Regions from separate parts of the Streptomyces sp. NPDC028907 genome, predicted to be linked through region 1. Evidence: riboswitches for the same ligand, from Rfam matches in the RefSeq annotation. Region 1 holds a riboswitch; the other holds the start of a gene.

Evidence for each region. Region 1 has a riboswitch for glycine ahead of gcvT (glycine cleavage system aminomethyltransferase GcvT). Riboswitches for the same ligand answer to the same signal wherever they lie in the genome.
Region 2: linked by a shared signal. The riboswitch ahead of gcvP (aminomethyl-transferring glycine dehydrogenase) and the one ahead of gcvT (glycine cleavage system aminomethyltransferase GcvT) in region 1 are both predicted to bind glycine.

What each region holds. Positions count from the first base shown of each region.
Region 1 covers NZ_JBVHVE010000032.1:218-10,805, reverse strand. Annotated here, with positions in the region: gene ACZ4UU_RS44445 (ABC transporter ATP-binding protein) at 1-500, opposite strand, end outside; gene ACZ4UU_RS44440 (ABC transporter ATP-binding protein) at 497-1,591, opposite strand; gene ACZ4UU_RS44435 (ABC transporter permease) at 1,588-2,595, opposite strand; gene ACZ4UU_RS44430 (ABC transporter substrate-binding protein) at 2,666-4,417, opposite strand; gene ACZ4UU_RS44425 (ABC transporter permease) at 4,494-5,492, opposite strand; gene ACZ4UU_RS44420 (enhanced serine sensitivity protein SseB C-terminal domain-containing protein) at 5,855-6,655, opposite strand; gene ACZ4UU_RS44415 (enhanced serine sensitivity protein SseB) at 6,824-7,615, opposite strand; gene ACZ4UU_RS44410 (AAA family ATPase) at 7,695-8,369, opposite strand; glycine riboswitch at 8,540-8,638, shown strand; glycine riboswitch at 8,639-8,765, shown strand; gene gcvT (glycine cleavage system aminomethyltransferase GcvT) at 8,838-9,956, shown strand; gene gcvH (glycine cleavage system protein GcvH) at 10,152-10,529, shown strand; partial or broken gene ACZ4UU_RS44395 (serine hydroxymethyltransferase) at 10,546-10,588, shown strand, end outside.
Region 2 covers NZ_JBVHVE010000014.1:255,598-266,185, forward strand. Annotated here, with positions in the region: gene ACZ4UU_RS35620 (hypothetical protein) at 1-273, shown strand, start outside; gene ACZ4UU_RS35625 (TOBE domain-containing protein) at 692-1,111, shown strand; gene gcvP (aminomethyl-transferring glycine dehydrogenase) at 1,213-4,098, opposite strand; glycine riboswitch at 4,274-4,370, opposite strand; gene ACZ4UU_RS35635 (PRC-barrel domain-containing protein) at 4,495-4,902, shown strand; gene ACZ4UU_RS35640 (hypothetical protein) at 5,449-5,838, opposite strand; partial or broken gene ACZ4UU_RS35645 (IS982 family transposase) at 5,960-6,124, shown strand; gene ACZ4UU_RS35650 (DNA polymerase IV) at 6,195-7,691, opposite strand; gene ACZ4UU_RS35655 (MerR family transcriptional regulator) at 7,816-8,475, opposite strand; gene ACZ4UU_RS35660 (bifunctional nuclease family protein) at 8,759-9,232, opposite strand; gene ftsR (transcriptional regulator FtsR) at 9,318-10,055, opposite strand; gene ACZ4UU_RS35670 (FHA domain-containing protein) at 10,097-10,588, opposite strand, start outside.

The DNA.
Region 1 (10,588 bases):
TGCTCAGGGCTCAGGCCCACCAGTTCGAGGAGGCGCTGGACCTCCTTCTTGACGCCGCCCTCGGGCTCGACGCCCTGGAGCCGGAACGGCGCCGAGACGATGCTGCCGATGGTGTGCCGAGGGTTCAGCGAGCCGTACGGGTCCTGGAAGATCATCTGCACATCGCGGCGGAGCGGGCGCATGCCGCTCGTGCCCAGGTGCGTGATGTCCGTGCCGTCGAACTCGATCCTGCCGCCGCTCGGCTCCAGCAGCCGGGTGATCAGCCGGCCCATGGTCGACTTGCCGCAGCCGGACTCGCCCACGACACCGAGGGTCTCGCCCCGGCGCACCTCGAAGTCGATGCCGTCCACGGCCTTGACCGCCCCGACCTTCCGCTGGAGGAGGCCCTTCTTGATGGGGAAGTGCTTGACCAGGCCCTCGACCTTGAGCAGCGGTTTCTCGTCGCCGGCCGGCGCGGCTTTCACGGCCGCCGCCGCGGCCCCGGTCTCAGTCTCGCTCACAGCTTCGGCGCAATCTCTTCGGTCCAGATCCGGGTGCGGTCCTCCTGCGACAGGTGGCAGGCGGTGAAGTGCCTGCTGCCGACCTCGCGCAGCTCGGGGCGCTCGGTGCGGGTGATCCCGCCCTTGGGCACGTCCGCGTACGGGCAGCGCGGGTTGAAGGCGCAGCCCGAGGGGACGTTGATGAGGCTCGGCGGCTGGCCCTTGACCGGGATGAGCCGGTCGGTCTGCGCGCGGTCGATGCGCGGCATGGAGCCGAGCAGGCCCCAGGTGTAGGGGTGCGACGGCTCGTAGAAGATCTTGTCGACCGGGCCGCGCTCCACGCAGCGTCCGCCGTACATCACGAGGATGTCGTCGGCGATCTCGGCGACCACGCCGAGGTCGTGCGTGATGATGACGACCGCGGAGCCGAACTCCTTCTGCAGATCCCGGATCAGGTCGAGGATCTGCGCCTGCACGGTGACGTCGAGCGCGGTGGTCGGCTCGTCCGCGATCAGCAGTTCGGGGTTGTTCACCAGCGCCATGGCGATCATCGCGCGCTGGCGCATACCGCCGGAGAACTCGTGCGGGTACATGTCCACGCGCTTGTTCGGCTCCGGGATGCCGACGCGGTCGAGGAGTTCGACGGCGCGGCGGCGGGCGGTCTTCTTGTCGACCTTGTTGTGGACCCGGTACGCCTCCACGATCTGGTTGCCGACCGTGTAGTACGGGTGCATGGCCGACAGCGGGTCCTGGAAGATCATCGCCATCTGCCGGCCGCGCATCCGGCGGACCTCGTCGGGGCTCGCCGAGACGAGTTCCTTGCCGTCGAGCCAGATCTCGCCGGACATCTGCACGTTCTTGCCGCGGTTGCCCAGGCGGTGCAGGCCCATGACGGCCAGCGAGGTCACGGACTTGCCGGAGCCGGACTCGCCCACGATGCCGAGGGTCTTGCCCTTCTCCAGCTGGAAGGAGAGACCGTCCACGGACTTGACCAGGCCGTCGTCGGTCGGGAAGTGCACCTTGAGGTCGCGCACTTCGAGGAACGCCCGGGGCGGCTCGCCGGCACGTACGGGCTCGCCCACGGCGGCCCCGGACTTGGACAGGTCGGTCACGAGAGCCTCACCCGCGGGTCGATCGTGGCGTACAAGAGGTCCACCACCAGGTTCATGAAGACGACGAAGAACGCCGCGAGCAGGGTCACGCCGAGGATCGGGGGCAGGTCGTTGGCGGTGATCGCCTGTACCGCGTACTCGCCGATGCCGTGCAGGGAGAACACCGTCTCGGTGATGACGGCACCGCCGAGCAGCAGGCCGATGTCCATGCCGAAGACCGTCACCAGCGGGGTCAACGCGGCCCGCAGACCGTGTCGGACGACGACCTTGCGCTCACGCAGACCCTTGGCCCGAGCGGTGCGGATGAAGTCCTCGCTCATGGTCTCCAGCATGCCCGAGCGGGTCAGCCGGGCGTAGATGGCCGAGTAGAGCAGGGCCAGCGAACACCACGGCAGGAACAGGGTGTTGGCCCACTGGGACGGGTTCTCGGTGAAGGGGACGTACGTTCTGCCGAAGATCTCCAGCTTGTAGCTGAACAACAGCAGGGCCAGCTGCCCGGTGAAGAACATGGGCAGGGAGACGCCCGCCAGGGCCACGCCCATGGCGGACCGGTCGAAGAACGAGCCCGGTTTGAGAGCGGAGATGACACCGGCCGCGATACCGCCGACCAGCCACAGCACGGCGGCGCCGACGGCCAGCGAGAGGGTGACCGGCAGTCGTTCGGTCAACTGGGGCCAGACCTCGATGTGGTCCTTGAAGGAGTAGCCGAAGCAGGGGGCGTCACAGCGGACGGTGGTGGGGCCGAGGTCGTAGGTGGCGCCGGAGACGATCCCCTTGATGAAGTCCCAGTACTGGACGTAGACCGGCTGGTCGAGACCGAGGTTCGCCTTGACCGCCGCGATGTCCTCGGGGGTGGGGTTCTTGCCGATGTACTGCTGTGCCAGCTGGTCGGCGGTCTGCCCGGCGAGCTTCGGCAGGATGAAGAAGATGCCGAAGGTGACCGCGGTGACGACGAGCAGCAGGACCAGTGCCGCGATCGTCCGGCGGATGATGTACGAGATCACGAGGACCGGCGCCGGCGCCCGCGGATGACTTTAGTCCGCGGGCGCCAATGCCTTCACCTGCCTTCCGGGGCTACTTCTCGGCGGTGCCGACGTTGAGGTAGTCGTACTGACCGCTCCAGGCGGACGACGACACCAGGTTGGTGGCGTGCGGCGTGCGGTACAGCAGGACCTTGAAGTAGGTCAGCGGCACGATGGCGGCCTGCTCCATCATCTTCTGGTCGATCTCGGTGTACGCCTTGGTGCGGGCGGCCTCGTCGGTGTTGCCGATCGCGTCGTCCAGCAGCTTGTTGATCTCGGGGTTGTCCAGCTCGGACAGGTTGGTGTTGCCGGACTGGCTGATGGCCTTGCCGTGCGCGATCTGCTGCAGGAAGCCGTAGCCGGTGGGCCAGTCGGCGCCCCACTGCATCATCATCAGGCCGATGTTGTTCTTCTTGTTGAACTTGGGCACGCCCGCGTAGTCGGAGAAGTACTTGCCGGACGGGTACTGCTTGATGTCCGCGTCGATGCCGACCTTCTTCAGCGCGCCGACGATCGCGGTGGCCGCGTCGACCTCGCCCTGCCGGTCGGTGCGGGCCGAGATGGAGGTCTTGAAGCCGCCCTCCTTGCCGCAGGCCTTCAGGTGCTCCTTGGCCTTGGCCACGTCGCCCTTGTTGTCCTTGGTGGCGTACTGGTCGGCCTTCTCGTAGCCGGTGACGTCGGTGGGCAGGACCGTGGTGGCGATGTCACCGCGGAGCGGGCCGCCCATCGCGGTCTGCACGGCGGTCTTGTCGATCGCGTACTCGACGGCCTTGCGGCACTCAAGGTTGTTGAACGGCGCCAGCTTGGTGTTGATCGCCGCGTAGATCAGGCGACCGCCCAGCGCGTTGTCCGTGTTGGCCATCTGGGCCTTGTCGTTCAGGATCTGCGCCTGGGTCTGCGCGTCGACACCGGTTCCCTGGATGTCGATCATCGTGTCCCCGGACATCACGTCCTTGTCGATCGTGGCCTTGTTGACCTTGAGGTTCACCACGATCTTGTCCGGGTACTGCTTGCGCAGCGGGTCCGTCTTGGCGTCCCACTCGGGGTTGCGGACCAGGACGATCTGCTTGCCCTCCTCGTACTTCTCGAACTTGTACGAGCCGGAGGAGACGACCTTCTTGGTGTAGTCCACACCCGTGTCCTTGGCCCGCGGCACGGGGGCCGTCTGCGGGGCACTGACGAGGTAGTCGAACTCCGAGAACGCCTTGTTCAGGTGGAAGACGATCGTGTGGTCGTCCGGGGTCTCGATGGACGAGATGCCCTTTTCGCTCTTGTCCTTGTACGGGCCCTTGTAGTCGTCCGGGTTGTCCAGCAGGTTCTGGAAGTAGTTGGGGCCGAGCGAGAGCACGTCACGCGCGAAGTTCGAACGCTCCACGGCGTACTTGACGTCCTTCGAGGTGACCGCGGTCCCGTCCTCGTACTTGACGCCCTGACGGATCTTGTACGTCCAGGTCTTGCCGCCGTCGCTGGGCGTGCCCGCGCCCTCGGCGAGGTCCGGGACGAGTTCGTTGCCCGCCTCGCCGGGGCCGGGCTTGAAGGTCATCAGGGGACGCGCGTAGAGGCGGCTGAAGTTGTAGCCGTACGCGTAGTACATGTTGCCCGGGTCCAGGGACTCGGGGGCGTCGGAGCTCGCGTAGGTGACCGTTCCGCCCTTGTGGGTGGAGGCGTTCACCACTCCCTTGGTCGCGGCGTTCGCGCCGGCGCCCTTGGGCGTGTCGGCGCCGTCGTCGGCCTTGCTGCAGCCCGCGAGAAGCAGGCCGGCGCTACTGGCGACCGCAATCGCGGCCATTGCTGACCTTCGCATGATGGTCGGATTCCCCTTCGTAGGTGGACACTTGGGTGGGACGTCGGGTCGCAGTCGGGTGCGGCGACCGCGGACGTCAGCGGCTGCGGGGGTCGAGTGCGTCCCTCAGGCCGTCACCGAGGAGGTTGAAGGCCAGCACCGTGATGAAGATCGCCAGGCCGGGGACGATCATGTACTGGGGGTCGACCTCGAAGAAGTCGACGGCCTGGTTGAGCATTCCGCCCCAGGATGCCTGGGGCGGCTGGATGCCCACACCGAGGAAGCTCAGCGAGGCTTCGAAGAGGATGTTCGTCGGGATGAGCAGCGTCGAGTAGACGATGATCGGCGCGACGAGGTTGGGCAGCAGTTCCTTGAAGAGGATGTACGGGCCGCCGGCCCCCATCCCCCGGGAGGCGTCGACGAACTCCCGCTCGCGCAGGGCCAGGGTCTGGCCGCGCACGATGCGCCCCATGTAGGGCCAGTTGAAGAAGCCGATGACGAAGATCAGCACGGAGATGTGCAGGGGCAGCCCTTCGAGGCCGAAGGCACCGCCCTGGAGCGTCGCGGAGATGGCGATGGCGAACAGGAGCAGCGGGAACGCCAGGAACGTGTCCATGAGCCGGCTGACGACGGTGTCGACCCGTCCGCCGTAGTAGCCGGCGACCAGGCCCATCACGGTGCCGATGACGACGGACAGCAGCGTCGCGCCGAAGGCGACGACCAGCGAGACCCAGGAGCCCTCCAGGATGCGCGCGAGGATGTCCCGGCCGAACTTCGGCTCGACACCCAGCGGGTGATCCCAGCTCATCCCGCCGAAGTCACCCTTGGGCAGAGAGGTGTTGGGGTCGATCAGGTCCTGGTGGAAGGCGTTGGGGTCGAGGCCCAGCAGCGCCTGGAGCGGACGGGACAGTACCGCCACGAGGATGAGCAGCACGACAACGATGCCGCCGACTACCGCCACTCTGTCCCGTTTGAAGCGGGACCAGGCGATCTGTCCGAGCGACCGGCCCTCGATCTTCTTGGCCTCGACCCCCTTCAGCACGGCCTCCGGCTGGGCGTCGGCCTGCGATCCGGTGGTCTCGATCGGTGCCGTCACGGTGAGTCTGACCCCTCTCGGCCGACGGTTGTCGGCCCCCCTGGCTGCCGCGGTAGCGGTTGCTCCAACTCGCACACAGGACCTACCGGTCCGTGTCTTGCCGGGAGTCTTCAACGCTTTGGCGATCTGTTGCCAGAGCTGGCAAGGAAAGTATGCGCAACCGTGATGCTGTCTGCGGGGTTCCGTTATCCGAACAGCGGGTAACGGCGGGCGGACGCACGCCAGTTGGGGCGTATGAGGGCGGACCGGGACCTTCCGATCGCATCTACGCGCGGAGATTCACCTGGGAAACGGAAGCCGCGGACCCTTTGCGCCTACGACAGCCGGGGCACCGACCGCTCGGTAGGTTAGCCCATGAATGATCAGTAACGGCCCTGTGGCGGTGGGTAGCCGTACCCGGACGCCGGAGCCTGCACCGGAGCCGTGGCGTGCGCCTCGCGGTCGTAGAACGGGCGGGCGGTCGCTCGCATCCACATCGCGACCGGGTCGTCCTCGTCCGACATCGCCACGGTCGAGACGGGCAGCCCGTCCGGGACCGCGCCGATCGACTGGAGCATCATCGAGCGCACCGAGTCCACGGCGGGCGGGCTGGTGTCGTACACGTCCAGCCCGATCGCGAGATACGGCGCGCCGAGCGCCGGCTGCACCCAGGCGCGGCGCAGCGAGCGGACGGCGGGGGTGCGGTGGGCGTTCTGCGCGAGCAGGGCGTAGAACTGCGGGATCTCGATGCCGGGCTCCGACAGGCGGAGCGGGCCGGCGGGCTGGCGGTCCAGGCCGGTGGCGATGCGGCGCAGGTCGAGCCACGGGATGCCCACGCCGCCGCCCGGGGCGTGCGGGTTCAGCCAGAGGCCGAAGTGGTCCGGGTAGAGGGTGCGGGCCACGTCGATGCCGTCGACGACCTCGTAGGAGCGGTTCCAGCCGCTGGCCGACAGCTCCTGGGCGGAGGTGACGCAGGGGGCGTAGCCGTGGCCCTCGACCTCCATGTTCCCGTACTGGGCGTCCGGGGAGCCGGCCTGGCCGTGCCACAGCAGCATCCAGACCTGCCCGGTGTTCGGGGTGGCGAGGGCGCGGAGGAGCGCCTCGTAGGCGTCGTAACGCCCCGGCGTCACCTGGCGCAGCATGTGCTCGACCTGGCCGGTCGCCGCGGTGCCGCTCGCGCTCACCTTTTACCGCCCTTTCGGGGAACCGTGGGTTTCACTGCCAGCTTAGGCGCTCCGCTGGGGGAGCCGCGGAGAGCTCGGAGCCCATTGTCGTCTGACGGACTGCGGGTCGTGCGTGGCTTGTCGCGCAGTTCCCCGCGCCCCCAAGGGGGCGCTGCCCGTCACCGGCGCCTAGAAATCCCGCTGATAAAACGGGCGTACCTTCTGCCTCATCCAGTCGATCACCGGGTCCTGGGCCACTTCCAGGAGGACCAGGTTGACCGGCCAGGGGACCGGGGTGCGGCCGAGGGCCCGGGCGAGGGCGTTCATGGGTGCCGCGCGCAAGTCGCCCTCCCAGGAGGAGAGTTCCACGCCGACGAACATCGCCGGGTGGGCCGTCTCGATCGCCGCCAGACAGCGGCGGGCCGTGGTGACGACGCCGGTCTCGGCGAACTCGGCCGAGGCCGCCGCGAGGAAGTCGACCGGGTCGTCCTGCCAGTCGGGTTCGTAGAGCTTGACGCGGCCGCCGGAGGTGAGGCCGTCCAGCGGGGTGCGGCCCACCCGGCAGAGCTCGGCCACCGCGGCCGGAGGCAGGGGGATGCCGACCGTGCCGTCGGGGTTGACAGCGATACCCACCTGCGGCGGCAGACCCCGGGCGAATTCCACGGCGGGGGCGACGGTGTGCGACATGTGGGCCCCGACGACCTGGCGGAACTGTTCCTCGGAGCTGAAGACCGGGACGTACGCCTGGCCCGCTATCTCCACGGTCGGCAGGTCCAGGGGACCGCTGGCGGGTCCGCCGCCGTTGGGCAGGGGCACCCAGACGAAGCTGCGGCCCAGCACCTCGATGATCCGGCCGCCGGCCGAGGGCACGCCGAGGGAGGCCGAGAGCACCTCCTCCAGTTCGTTGCCCGGCCAACCGCCGTGCCCCTGGAGGTGTGCCCCTGCCGGGAAGTCCGCGGGGAGATCCGCTGCGAAGTCCATCTCTCTGACCACCTGCTGTGAACCACGTCTGTGGCTCAGAAGGCTATCCGGTGTCCGCGCCGTGCGACCCCGTGGCCGTTCAGCCCGTGAAGCCGATGTGGCGCAGGGTGTCCGCCGCCTCCCGGTCGATCAGCACCGCGGAGCCGCAGCCCTGGGGCAGGCTGCCGTCCTCCACCGAGGTCAGCAGGCGGGCCGCTGCTCGGCGGTGGCGCAGGAAGGCGTACCGCGAGACACCACGGCCGCGCTCGCGCTGGCCCTCCAGGGCGGTGTCGGGGGCGACGTCGAGCAGCAGCAGGTGCAGGCTGCCGCCGCGGCGGCGGGCCTCGCGGGCCAGCCAGCCGCGCACCCAGGCCTGCGTACCGCAGTCGTGCACGACGACGCCCTCGCCGGAGCGCACGGCGCGGCGCAGTGCGGTGTAGTGGGCGAGGCGGACCAGGGGACGGTAGATGGCGTAGGGGAGGAAGCGGGGCATGCGGGTGTCCCAGCGGTCCCGGGTGTCCTGGGAGTCGATGCGGGTGCCCTGCACCGCCCTCTTCATCAGCGTGGACTTGCCGCTGCCGGGCAGGCCGGTGATCACGACGAGGTCCTTGGGGCCGAAGAGGAGCGCGCGCGGGCTGCGTCCGGAGCGCTCGCGCAGATCACGGACCACGGGTGCCAGGCACCTGCCGCGGGCTTCGGCCGCCGGGGCCACGGGCTGCTTGGGCAGCGCCATGCCCGAGGTCGTGGCGTACGCCGTAGTGCGGTTCACCGTCATCGTCCTCCTCCGGGGTCAGGATTCCCCGTCCCCACTGAGCGTAAAGAGAAGGTAATGGATGATCTCTCGCATTTTCGTTCACTTCCTGCCACAAGCCGGTTACAGACACGGCCTGCCGTTGACGGGCGCGGGCGTGCAATGATGTGCGCGCCAACTGCATACCGGCCGTTTGAATCCGCGCGGGAGAGTCCCCAGCAGTGCATCGCTGGGGCGCCGAAGGAGCAAGTCCCTCCCTTGAATCTCTCAGGCCCCGTTACCGCGCGGGCGAGGCACATCTGAAAAGCGGGCCGCTCTGTCTCTACCCGGGACACGCGGCCCCACCCAAGGTGCAAGCCGTCGATCGTCCCTGTGGCGGTCGGGGCGAACCTCTCAGGTTCCGATGACAGATGGGGAGGAACGACCTCGCCCTCCCCCACGCTCGAATTCGCTCGCGCGGGGGGACCCCCATCGCCTTGGGAGACACGTCCGATGAGCAGCACTGACCCCCGTCGTACCGCGCTCGATGCCCTGCATCGCTCGCTCGGCGCGACGATGACCGACTTCGCCGGCTGGGACATGCCCCTGCGGTACGGCTCCGAGCGCGACGAGCACAACGCCGTGCGGACGAAGGCCGGGCTCTTCGACCTCTCCCACATGGGCGAGATCACCGTCACCGGCCCCGGGGCGGCCGCCTTCCTGAACCACGCCCTGGTCGGCAACATCGCCTCCGTCGGCGTCGGCCGCGCCCGCTACACCATGATCTGCCAGGCCGACGGCGGCATCCTCGACGACCTGATCGTCTACCGGCTCGCCGACACCGAGTACATGGTCGTCGCCAACGCCTCGAACGCCCAGGTCGTGCTGGACGCCCTGACCGAGCGTGCGACCGGCTTCGACGCCGAGGTCCGCGACGACCGGGACGCGTACGCGCTGATCGCGGTCCAGGGCCCCGAGTCCCCGGGCATCCTGAAGTCGCTCACCGACGCCGACCTCGACGGCCTGAAGTACTACGCCGGCCTGCCCGGCACCGTCGCCGGCGTCCCCGCCCTCATCGCCCGCACCGGCTACACCGGCGAGGACGGCTTCGAGCTGTTCGTGAAGCCGGAGCACGCCGTCGAACTGTGGCAGGCGCTGACCAAGGCGGGCGAGGGCGTCGGGCTGGTCCCGTGCGGCCTGTCCTGCCGGGACACGCTGCGCCTTGAGGCGGGCATGCCGCTGTACGGCAACGAGCTCTCGACCTCCTTGACCCCCTTCGACGCCGGGCTCGGCCGGGTGGTGAAGTTCGAGAAGGAGGGCGACTTCGTCGGACGCGAGGCGCTCGCCGCGGCCGCCTCCCGCGCCTCGGAGAACCCGCCGCGCGTCCTCGTCGGCCTGATCGCCGAGGGGCGTCGCGTCCCGCGCGCCGGGTACCCGGTCGTCGCCGGCGGCGAGGTCATCGGCGAGGTCACCTCGGGTGCGCCCTCCCCCACCCTCGGCAGGCCGATCGCGATGGCGTACGTCGACGCCGCGCACTCGGCGCCGGGCACGGCCGGGGTCGGCGTGGACATCCGGGGCAGCCACGAGCCGTACGAGGTCGTGGCGCTGCCGTTCTACAAGCGGCAGAAGTAGCGCCGTACGGAGAGACTGGCCCAGACGCGAGGACGGGCCCGGACGCGAAGGCCGGCCCAGATCCGCAGACCGGACCACAAGTAGAGACCGACAGCGGCCCCCGTGCGTGACCCTGCGCACATTCGCGCTGCTCACACGCGTTTCCAGTAGTCCCCCATTCATCACCACTCCCGCGCGTACAGGAGAATTCAGGCCATGAGCAACCCCCAGCAGCTGCGCTACAGCAAGGAGCACGAGTGGCTGTCGACCGCCGAGGACGGCGTCTCGACGGTCGGCATCACCGAGTTCGCGGCCAACGCGCTCGGCGACGTCGTCTACGCCCAGCTCCCCGAGGTCGGCTCGACCGTGACCGCGGGTGACACCTGCGGTGAACTGGAGTCGACCAAGTCGGTGTCCGACCTGTACTCCCCGGTCACCGGCGAGGTCACCGAGATCAACGAGGACGTCGTGAACGACCCGGCGCTGGTGAACTCCGCCCCCTTCGAGGGCGGCTGGCTGTTCAAGGTACGCGTCACGGAGGAGCCGGCCGACCTGCTCTCCGCCGACGAGTACGTCGCCCACACCGCCGGCTGAGGAGTCACACCCCCTTATGTCTGACAAGTCGCTTCTGAACACCCCCCTGCACGAGCTGG
Region 2 (10,588 bases), on a different contig from region 1:
CGGACAGTGCGCACAGACGAGCTCGTCGCCGTGCGTCAACACGGCCGCGTCACCGCCCTCCTCACTCTCCGCGACACAGGCGGCTACCGCCTGGACCTGGACCCCCGCATCCTGATCGCCAACCCGTTCCTCTGGCACGAACTCGACACCGGAGTCCGCCGCTCCCGCGAACGCGGCACCCTCCTCGAAGGCACGGACGTACTGGAGCGACTGGCCCACCAGATCGACGACGCCACGACCCAGGCCGTACTCAGAGCCTCAGACTTCTCCTGATGCCGCCACGCCAGCCACTTCCAGCCCATCCGGCGCTCGAGAACGAGGGCTCAGGCTTCACCGGCCCAGCCACCTCCAGCTCGCCCCGCGCTTGAGAACGAGGCCTTAGGCTTCACCGGCCCAGCCACTGCAAGCCCGTCCGGCGTTTGAGGACGAGGCCCGGAGGGCCGATGGCGGGGGTCCAGGGGGCGGCAGCTCCCTGGCGGGGTCGAAGGGGCGGAGCCCCTGGGGATGGGACGGGTAGGGGCGGCGGGGGCGATAAAACCGCCCGTCGCGACCGACCAGCAGCCCTACACGCTCGGCCAGGCGACGCCCCTGCTCAACCCGAGCCCAACTACGGTAGGCCCACAACCCCCGAACCAATACAAACCAGACACCCGAACGCTCCAATTCCCCCCACCGTCAACGAGGCACCCCCATGAGCCTGAGCATCCGCAACCAACTCCCCGGCACCATCACGGCCATCACCCGAGGCGAAGCCATGGCCACCCTCAAGATCCACCTCTCCGGCGGCCAGCCCCTCACCGCAGCAATCACCTTGGACGCCCTCAAGGACCTGGCCCTCACCGAAGAAACCCCCGTAACCGCTCTGGTCAAAGCCACGGACATCTCCCTCGCCACCACCCCGATCAAGGGCCTGTCCATCCGCAACCAACTCCCCGGCACGATCACCGGCATCGCCACAGGCCCCGCAATGACATCAGTCAAGATCGCCGTGGACGGCGCAGCCCTGACGGCGGCCATCACCACCGACGCCACCACCGACCTCGCCCTGACCCCCGGAATGCCCGTCACCGCACTGATCAAGGCGACAGAGGTAGCACTGACAACAACGTGAACCACACAAGGGCCCCGCCCCGGCCAACCACGACCGGGACGGAGCCCTCCTCACACCTACCCCCGCAGCGCTACAGGCCCCGCGAGCGCACCCCGCAGACGTCAGCCCTCATAGGCATCCATCGGCGGACAGGAACACACGAGATTCCGATCCCCGAAGGCCTGATCAATCCGCCGCACCGGCGGCCAGTACTTGTCGGCAACCGACACCCCGGCCGGGAACACAGCCTCCTCGCGGCTGTAAGCGTGCCCCCACTCCCCACCCAGCGCACCGGCGGTATGCGGAGCATTCCGCAGCGGATTGTCCTCGGCAGGCCACTCACCCGCCCCGACCTTCTCGATCTCCGCCCGAATAGCGATCATCGCCTCGCAGAACCGGTCGAGTTCACTCAGATCCTCGGACTCGGTCGGCTCGATCATCAGCGTCCCCGCCACGGGGAACGACATCGTCGGCGCATGGAAGCCGAAGTCGATGAGCCGCTTGGCCACATCGTCGACGCTCACCCCGGTCGCCTTGGTCAGCGGCCGCAGATCGATGATGCACTCGTGCGCGACGAGCCCGCCCGGCCCCGTGTAGAGCACCGGGTAGTGCGGCTCCAGCCGCTTGGCGATGTAGTTGGCGGACAGCACGGCCACCTGCGTGGCCCGCTTCAGCCCCTCGCCGCCCATGAGCCGTACATACGCCCAGGAGATCGGCAGGATCCCGGCGGAACCCCAGGGCGCGGCCGAGATCGGTCCGACACCCGTCTCCGGCCCGGCGGCGGGCTGCATCGGGTGGTTCGGCAGATACGGCGCCAGATGCGCCCGCACACCGACCGGCCCGACACCCGGACCGCCGCCACCGTGCGGAATGCAGAAGGTCTTGTGCAGATTCAGATGCGAGACGTCACCGCCGAAGTGCCCCGGCTTGGCCAGCCCCACCAGCGCGTTGAGGTTGGCGCCGTCGACGTACACCTGCCCGCCGGCCTCGTGCACCTGCGCACAGATGTCGGCGACATGCTCCTCGAACACACCGTGCGTCGACGGATACGTGATCATCAGCACCGACAGCTCGTCCCGGTGCTTCTCGATCTTCACCCGCAGATCCTCGACGTCGATCTCACCGTCCTCGGCGGTCCTGACGACGACGACCTTCATGCCGGCCATGACAGCGCTGGCGGCATTGGTCCCATGAGCGGAGGACGGAATCAGACACACGGTCCGCTGCTCGTCCCCGTTGGCCCGGTGGTACCCGCGTACAGCGAGCAGCCCGGCCAGCTCACCCTGCGACCCGGCGTTGGGCTGCAACGACACCTTGTCGTACCCGGTGACCTCGGCGAGACGTTCCTCCAGCTCACGGATGAGCGTCAGATAGCCCTGCACCTGCTCGGCGGGCGCGAAGGGGTGCAGCTGCCCGAACTCCGGCCAGGTGACCGGCTCCATCTCGGTGGTCGCGTTGAGCTTCATCGTGCAGGACCCCAGCGGGATCATGCCGCGGTCCAGCGCGTAGTCGCGGTCGGCGAGCCTGCGCAGGTAGCGCAGCATCGCGGTCTCGGAACGGTACTGGTGGAACACGGGGTGCGTGAGGTACTCGTCGCCGCGCAGCAGCCCCTCCGCCAGCGCGTCCTCGGTCACCGCGTCCAGCGCCTCGATGTCCCCCTCGACCCCGAACGCCGTCCATACGGCACCCAGCTGGGCCCGGTTCGTGGTCTCGTCGCAGGCGACGGAGACGTGGTCCGCGTCGACGAGATGCAGGTTGACGCCGTTCTGCCGGGCCGCGGCAACGACCTCGGCGGCCTTCCCCGGCACCCGCACGGTCAGCGTGTCGAAGTACGAGCCGTGCACGACCTCGACCCCGCCGGCAGCGAGCCCGGCGGCCAGGACGGAGGCGTACCGGTGCGTGCGCCGGGCAATGCCGCGCAGCCCCTCGGGCCCGTGGTACACGGCGTACATCCCGGCCATCACGGCGAGCAGCACCTGAGCCGTGCAGATGTTGCTGGTGGCCTTCTCCCGCCGGATGTGCTGCTCACGCGTCTGCAGGGCCAGCCGGTACGCCTTGTTCCCGTCCGCGTCCACGGACACACCGACGAGCCGCCCGGGCAGGCTGCGCGCGAACTTCTCGTGCACGGCCATGTATCCGGCATGCGGACCGCCGAAGCCCATGGGAACACCGAACCGCTGCGTCGTCCCGACCGCGATGTCCGCCCCGAGCTCACCGGGCGACTTCAGCAGCGTGAGCGCGAGCAGATCGGCGGCGACGGTGACAAGGGCGCCGAGCTCGTGGGCCTGCTCGATGACGGCCTTGATATCGCGTACGACACCGGAAGCTCCCGGGTACTGAAGGAGCACGCCGTTGATCTCACGGGAGGCGACGTCCGCCGGGATCCCCTCACTGAGGTCGGCGACGACGACCTCGACCCCCGTCGGCTCGGCCCGGGTCTCGATCACGGCGATGGTCTGCGGAAGCACATCCGCGTCGACCAGGAACAGCCCCTTCTTGTTCTTGCCCATACGCCGGGACAGGGCCATGGCCTCGGCCGCGGCGGTTCCCTCGTCGAGCAGCGAGGCACCGGAGGTCGGCAGCCCGGTCAGGTCGGCGACCATGGTCTGGAAGTTGAGCAGCGCCTCGAGCCGCCCCTGCGAGATCTCGGGCTGATACGGCGTGTAGGCCGTGTACCAGGCCGGATTCTCCATGACGTTCCGCAGGATGACCGGCGGCGTGAAGGTCCCGTAGTACCCGAGCCCGATCATGGAGTCGAGCACCTGATTGCGATCGGCGAGCGACCGCAGCTCGGCGAGCACCTCGGCCTCGGTACGCGCCCCCGGCAGGTCGAGGGAGTCGGCGTTCTTGATCACATCCGGCACCGCGGCGGCGGTGAGCTCGTCGAGCGAGCCGTACCCGACGTGGGCGAGCATCTTGGCCCGAGCCTCATGGTCAGGACCGATATGACGCTGCTCGAAAGGGATCCCCTGTTCGAGCTCGGAGAGCGGAATGCGATGGGCGGTCATTACGGAGGCCTCCTGGTCTGACACGACCTTCGAGGGGCACCACGGCGCGGGTACCCGGACGGCCTCCCCCTCTGTCATCTCAACCTGAGAGCTTCACCGGGTCGCACAGAGCGCCCGGCTTTCACCGTCGGTGAGAGCGGAAGCCGTCGACACCCGCCCTGCTTTCCAGAGTGACCTCGTCCGTGCGGTACGTGTGCCTGAGAGATTCCGGGGAGGATTTGCTCCTTCGGCGCCTCCGGATGGTGTCCGGAGGACTCTCCCGCACGGGGTCAGCAGCCGCTAGCCAGCCTACCAGCGGGGTCAACGCACGGACCTTCGAGTGGCCGCGCTCACCAATCTGCCTTTTCGTAGTGCTTACGACTGCTTCCAGATGAGTTGCGACCAAGTGGAGGGCCCGTGCAGACCGACATCGATCCGCGCAATCTGATCGGCCGCAAGGCCTTCGACCGCAACGGCACCAAGATCGGCACCATCGACGAGGTCTACCTCGACGACGCGACCGGAGTGCCGGAATGGGCAGCGATACGCACGGGCCTGTTCTCCCGCGACGCCTTCGTCCCCCTTGAGCCCAGCGAGCTCGTAGAAGGCAGCCTCCACATCCCCTTCGACCGCGCCCTGATCAAGGACGCCCCCGACTTCGGCGTAGGCCGCCACCTCTCCCCCGAACAAGAACTCCAGCTCTACCACCACTACGGCCTCGACGTAGCCCCTCCACCCTCACCCCCGGACCGGGACTTCGGCAACATCGCAGGCCTGGAAACCCCGGAAGACAACGGCCCCAGACCAACCCGCCCCCACTCCTGACCCCCCGCCACCGACACAGCACGAGCGCCCCTCAAGGCTGGACGCCCTCCCGGTAAAGCCCCTGACACCGCCTCCGAATGCCCAGCCCGCGGGCATTCCGCAGCGCCTCCCCCACCGCCGACCAGCACCATCGGCACACCATCAAGGGCCACGCAAACGAAGCCCGGGACGCGACCTCAGCATGACTCCCGACTCCACATCAGGCAGATCCGCCCACCGGCAGCGGCGACAGCGCCCAAGCCGGGACGAGGCACCCTCGCGAACGCAGCTCAGAACGATTCGCCCTGCCGGCACATCAGCGGACTCCTCTGCCAGGAGCTGCGGAAGCCCCTATCGCGCGACCAGCGCCACCGGCACCCGCACGCCACCCACGACAGCCGGGCCACCACCACCCATGCAGAAGCAGCGGCACGCACGCCCCGCACACCCAGAGGATCAATTCCAAGGGATGCCTGCGGAGGGTGTGGGGTGGGCGGCGGCCGAAGCCATCGCGAGACGGTCAGGCGGCGGGCTGCCAGCCCTGGTTGTCGAGGTGGCAGTAGGCGGTCAGGCGTCAGGGTCGACTTCGGGGTGCGTGAACCGCACGGGCTTGCCCAGCGACCGGGCGTAGGCGATTTCGGCTCGGGTGCTGTCTCCGATGTAGTCGCCGACTACGAGCACCTCATCAGCGAGCCGGATCTTCGCCCGGTGCAGATCGTCGAGTCGAACCTTCAGCTCCTCGGCCTCGACAGGATCGGACCAAAGTTCGTGCGGCGACTTCATGTCACAGCCCGGTTTGACGACAATCCTTCCGGCTTTGGTCTCCCGCAGATCGGCCTCGTTCATCTCGGTCATGAAGCGGGTGGAGCCGCAGATCACGACGATACTCGGGAGGCTCAACAGCTTCTTCGCGTCGGCGAGCTTCTCCTCAGGGGTGAGCAGTCGCGGGTATGACACTGGTTCCTCCTGGTGGTGTGGTCCAAGGGGTGCCTGCGGAGACAAGAACGAGGGTGTCCAGGATCGTTTTGTGACGAACGGCGTGGAGCCACCGGTCCGATGCGAAAACGTCAACCGGATCCTGGCCACCACCACCTCGGTGTGGAGCGACGACGTATGGGTCGTGGACTCCACCCCGGTGGAGCGCGGCCGCTCCCGCGAGACCGTAAAGCGCTCCGACTTGGCAGGTTGGGCCGAATACGGCTACTGCGCCGGTCACAGCCGCTTCTTCTGGGGCCTGCACCTGGACCGGGGCCAAGGCAATCACCGACCCCTTGGAATAGATCATCCAGGCGCAGCGGCAACCCCGCCAGCCGCTAACCAGGCGCCACAGGCATGTCCCCCACTTCCCCCTCCCCCGCCTCCTCCACCAGTTCGGCCCCCTTCCCTTTCACCTCAGAGGCCCCACCAGCCCCAGACCCACCAGATTCCCCACCTCCCCCGGCCACTCCAGCCGCTCCGGGCCCTGCCGGCCTGGCCTTCACCAACGGCAACGGCTCCGCCCCCTCCAGCCCCGGATCATCAACCCGAAACGTCCGCACCCGCCCCGGCTCAGACGACTCGGGCGTCTCGAAGCGCACGGTCACCCGCCCAACCCCACTCCCCTGCACCCACCCATGCCCGTACTCGACGTGCCGCACATCGTGCCCCGCGACCCACCGCCGCTCCACAGGCGCCTCCACTCGCTGCTCACCAGCCGGTTCCTCCTCGCCGTCCTCCACGAAGTGCTCCGCGCCCTCCCCCGCCACCTGTGCGAACAGGTCCTCCTGCGTGTAGTCGGCCAGCCCGCTGACCCCCACCCCCAACAGCCGCACGCCACCCGTCGTGTCCACAGAATCCAGCAACCGAGCCGCAGCCTCCCGCACCACCGCCGGATCGTCCGTAGGTCCGCGCATCGTCTCGGAACGGGTCAGCGTGGAGAAGTCGTATCTGCGCACCTTCAAGACGATGGTCCGCCCCGACAACCCGGCCCCCCGCAACCGCCGCACACACCGGTCGGCCAGCCGCTGCACCTCCAGACCCACCCGCACCCGGTCATGGATGTCCACGTCGTACGTGTCCTCGACCGACACCGACTTGGCCTCCCGCTCGGCCACCACAGGCCGATCGTCGTGGGCCAGCGCCATGGCATACAGGGCATGGCCATGAGCCTTGCCCAGCAGCCGTACGAGTTCGTCCTCCCCCGCCTCGGCGATCTCGTCCACCGTGTGGATCCCGGCCCGTCGCAGATGGTCCCCGGTCGCCGGCCCCACTCCCGGCAATGTCCGCACCGACATCGGCCCGAGCAACTCGCGCTCCGTCCCCGGCTCGATCACCACCAGCCCATCGGGCTTGGCCTGCTCCGAGGCGATCTTCGCGAGCATCTTGGACCCGGCCAGCCCCACGGACCCCGCGAGCCCCGTGACAGCCCGTATGTCGGCACGCAACCTCGCCCCCACCAACCGCGCCGACTCCTCGTCCCAGGCCGCACCGCCCGCTTCCAGATCCACGAAGGCCTCATCCAGGCTCAACGGCTCCACCAGCGGCGACAAATCCCGCAGCAACGCCATGACCTGCTCGCTGATGTCCCGGTAGATCCCGAAGCGCGGCACGAGATACGCGGCATTCGGCGCCAGCCGACGCGCCTGGGCCATGGGCATCGCCGAGTGCACCCCGAACACCCGAGCCTCATAGGACGCGGTGGCGACGACTCCCCGCGGCCCGAGCCCGCCCACGACCACGGCCTTCCCGCGCAGGCTCGGCTTGGATGCCTGCTCCACCGAGGCGTAGAAGGCATCCATGTCGAGATGCAGGATCGTAGGCGCGTTCCTCACATCTCCGATGCTGCCTCACGCCACTGACAATGCCCTGCTACGACGACCGCGTGATCCACGGCCCTCGCCACCACCCACCGCCCTCGAACCGGCCGGGCTGGGGGTGCGCCTGCGCCGAAGGAGCTCAGACCGCCCGGTTGCGCCGCCGAGCCAGCTCGTCCGCCGGATTGTGCCCGACCAGCGTCTCCCCGGTGTCGATCCGCTCCCCGTGCAGCTGCGACAAGGCACTCTCGACGTCCCGCCACACCACACCCACGGCGATCCCGAAGATCCCCTGCCCACCCTGAAGCAGCGCGTGCACCTCGTCCGGGGACGTGCACTCGTACACCGTCGCGCCGTCACTCATCAGCGTCATGCGCTCCAGATCGCTGAAGCCCCGCTCCCGCAGATGCTGAACGGCGGTGCGGATGTTCTGCAACGACACACCTGTGTCGAGGAACCGCTTGACGATCTTCAGGACGACGACGTCCCGGAAGCTGTACAGCCGCTGCGTCCCCGACCCGTATGCGGGCCGCACACTGGGCTCGACGAGGCCTGTACGCGCCCAGTAGTCCAATTGCCGATAGGTGATGCCGGCGGCCGCACACGCCGTCGGACCCCGGTAGCCGATCTGCTCGGTCTCCATGGACGCCGCCCCTCCGCCGCTGCTCGGCACGGCCGTCGGTCGCTGCGGAGCGTGATCGGCCGCGGTGCCCTGGAGCGGGCTGCCGTGAAGCGGGTACGGGCCGCTCGCCCCGAGACGTCCGGGGGCACCCCCAGCCGTACCGTCGCCGCTGCTTCTCACGCCGACCTCCGTCCTTGACCTGCCTTCTCGACGGTAGGCAGTCACCAGGGGTGCGTCAACGATCGCCACACTCGGCACGCCGAGTGATAATCACCCTAGGAGTGGTTTCCCGTGCCCCACCGCGGGGAAAGGCTAGCCGAATGCGCTCGAAGCGGGCCGCAGGACGCTCTCCCTGGCCGCTGGCAAATGCCGGCATTTGAGTTGTAACCGACTGTGGGCCGCGCCACCACGGTCCGCAAGTCCGCCGGCCCGCCGCCCACGTCTCCTCTCTGGCGTCGAGTCCTCACTGGCTGCTGGTGCCGAAGTCCTCGGGCGAGATCTGGTCGAGGAACTCGCGGAACTTCTCCACCTCGTCCTCCTGCTCGTCCGGGATCGCGATGCCCGCGTCGTCGAGGACCCCGTCGCTGCCGTAGATCGGCGTTCCGGTGCGCAGGGCCAGCGCTATGGCATCGGACGGGCGGGCGCTCACCTCGACGCCGCTGGCGAAGACCAGCTCGGCGTAGAAGACACCCTCACGCAGGTCAGTGATGCGCACTTCGGTGAGCTCCTGGCCGACGGCCTCCAACACGTCCTTGAACAGGTCGTGGGTCAGCGGTCGCGCGGGGGCCATGCCCTGCTGGGCGAAGGCGATGGCCGTAGCCTCCCCCGGCCCGATCCAGATGGGGAGGTAGCGGTCGCCTCCCACTTCACGCAGGAGCACGATCGGTTGGTTGGAGGGCATCTCGACCCGGACACCTACGACATCGAGCTCGTTCACACAGCAACCCTAGGCCGTGCTCGGGACGTTTGGGTAGTCGGGCAGAGAACGGGTGGCCGATCCGGCCTTCCTGTGCATGCCCCGCTCAGGGCAGCCGCACCCCGAGAGCGGTCTGCACGAGCGCGGCGTGCAGCTTCACGGTGAGGCCCGCCAGCTCCTTGGCCCGCGCCTCGGCGTGAGCCCTGGTCTGCGGGTTGCGGTGCCGTCTCAGCGGCGCCACGACCTGGTCGACGAGCCCGGCCTCACGGTCGGCGGCGCCCTTCATCACCCGTAGATGCCTTGGCTCGATCCCGAACCGCCCGAGCTCGGCGACGAGCCCGGCCACCGTGACCGCCTCCGCGTCGTACGCCCCGTCCGGCAACGGAGTGATCAGGCCGTACGACTCCCACTCCGCGAGCTCCTGCTCGCCGATCTCGGCCGCGGCGAGCAGCGCGGCACGCCCGATCCGGGCCGCCGTGGGCGCCTCGACGGCCTCCAGGACCGTTTCTCCATCACGCTGGCGGCACACGGTCGGCAGCGCGGCGGCCTCACCACGCTCCATCGCGTCCAGGTGCTCACGGATCACCTTGAGCGGCAGATAGTGGTCCCGCTGCATCCGCAGCACGTGGCCGAGCCGCTCGACGTCCCGCGCGCTGAACTTGCGATACCCCGAGGGCGTCCGCTGCGGCTCGACGAGACCCTCCGACTCCAGGAAACGGATCTTGGAGATGGTGATGTCAGGGAACTCCTCGCGCAGCACGTTCAGCACCGCGCCGATGCTCAGCAGCCGACCGTCCGTGGCGGCGATGCCGTGCCCGGCACCGCCGCTCGGTGTTTTCAGCATGGACCTTCCCTGGTTCTCCCCGGACGGGCTCCGGGGGAGGGTCAGTAGCCCCGCTGGCTCGCGTAGAAGACCAGCCGGTACTTGCCGATCTGCACCTCGTCGCCGTTGTTCAGAGCGACCTGGTCGATCCGCTCACGGTTGACGTACGTGCCGTTCAGACTGCCGACGTCGGCCACCGTGAACGAGCCGTCCTGCGCCCTGCGGAACTCCACGTGCCGACGCGAGACCGTGACGTCGTCCAGGAAGATGTCACTCTGCGGGTGACGCCCGGCCGTGGTCAGATCGCCGTCCAGCAGGAAGCGGCTGCCCGAGTTCGGCCCACGGCGCACCACCAGGAGCGCGGAGCCCAGCGGCAGCGCGTCCACGGCGGCCTGCGCCTCGGGGGACAGCGCCGGGATCGGAGTCTGACCGGTGGTCTCGGCGTCGTAGGCCTCCAGACCGGAGATGGAGATCGTGGAGGTCGTCTCGGACGGACGCTCGGGCGCCGCACCGGCCCGCAGCGGCGCGCCACAGTTGGAACAGAAGCGGCTGTT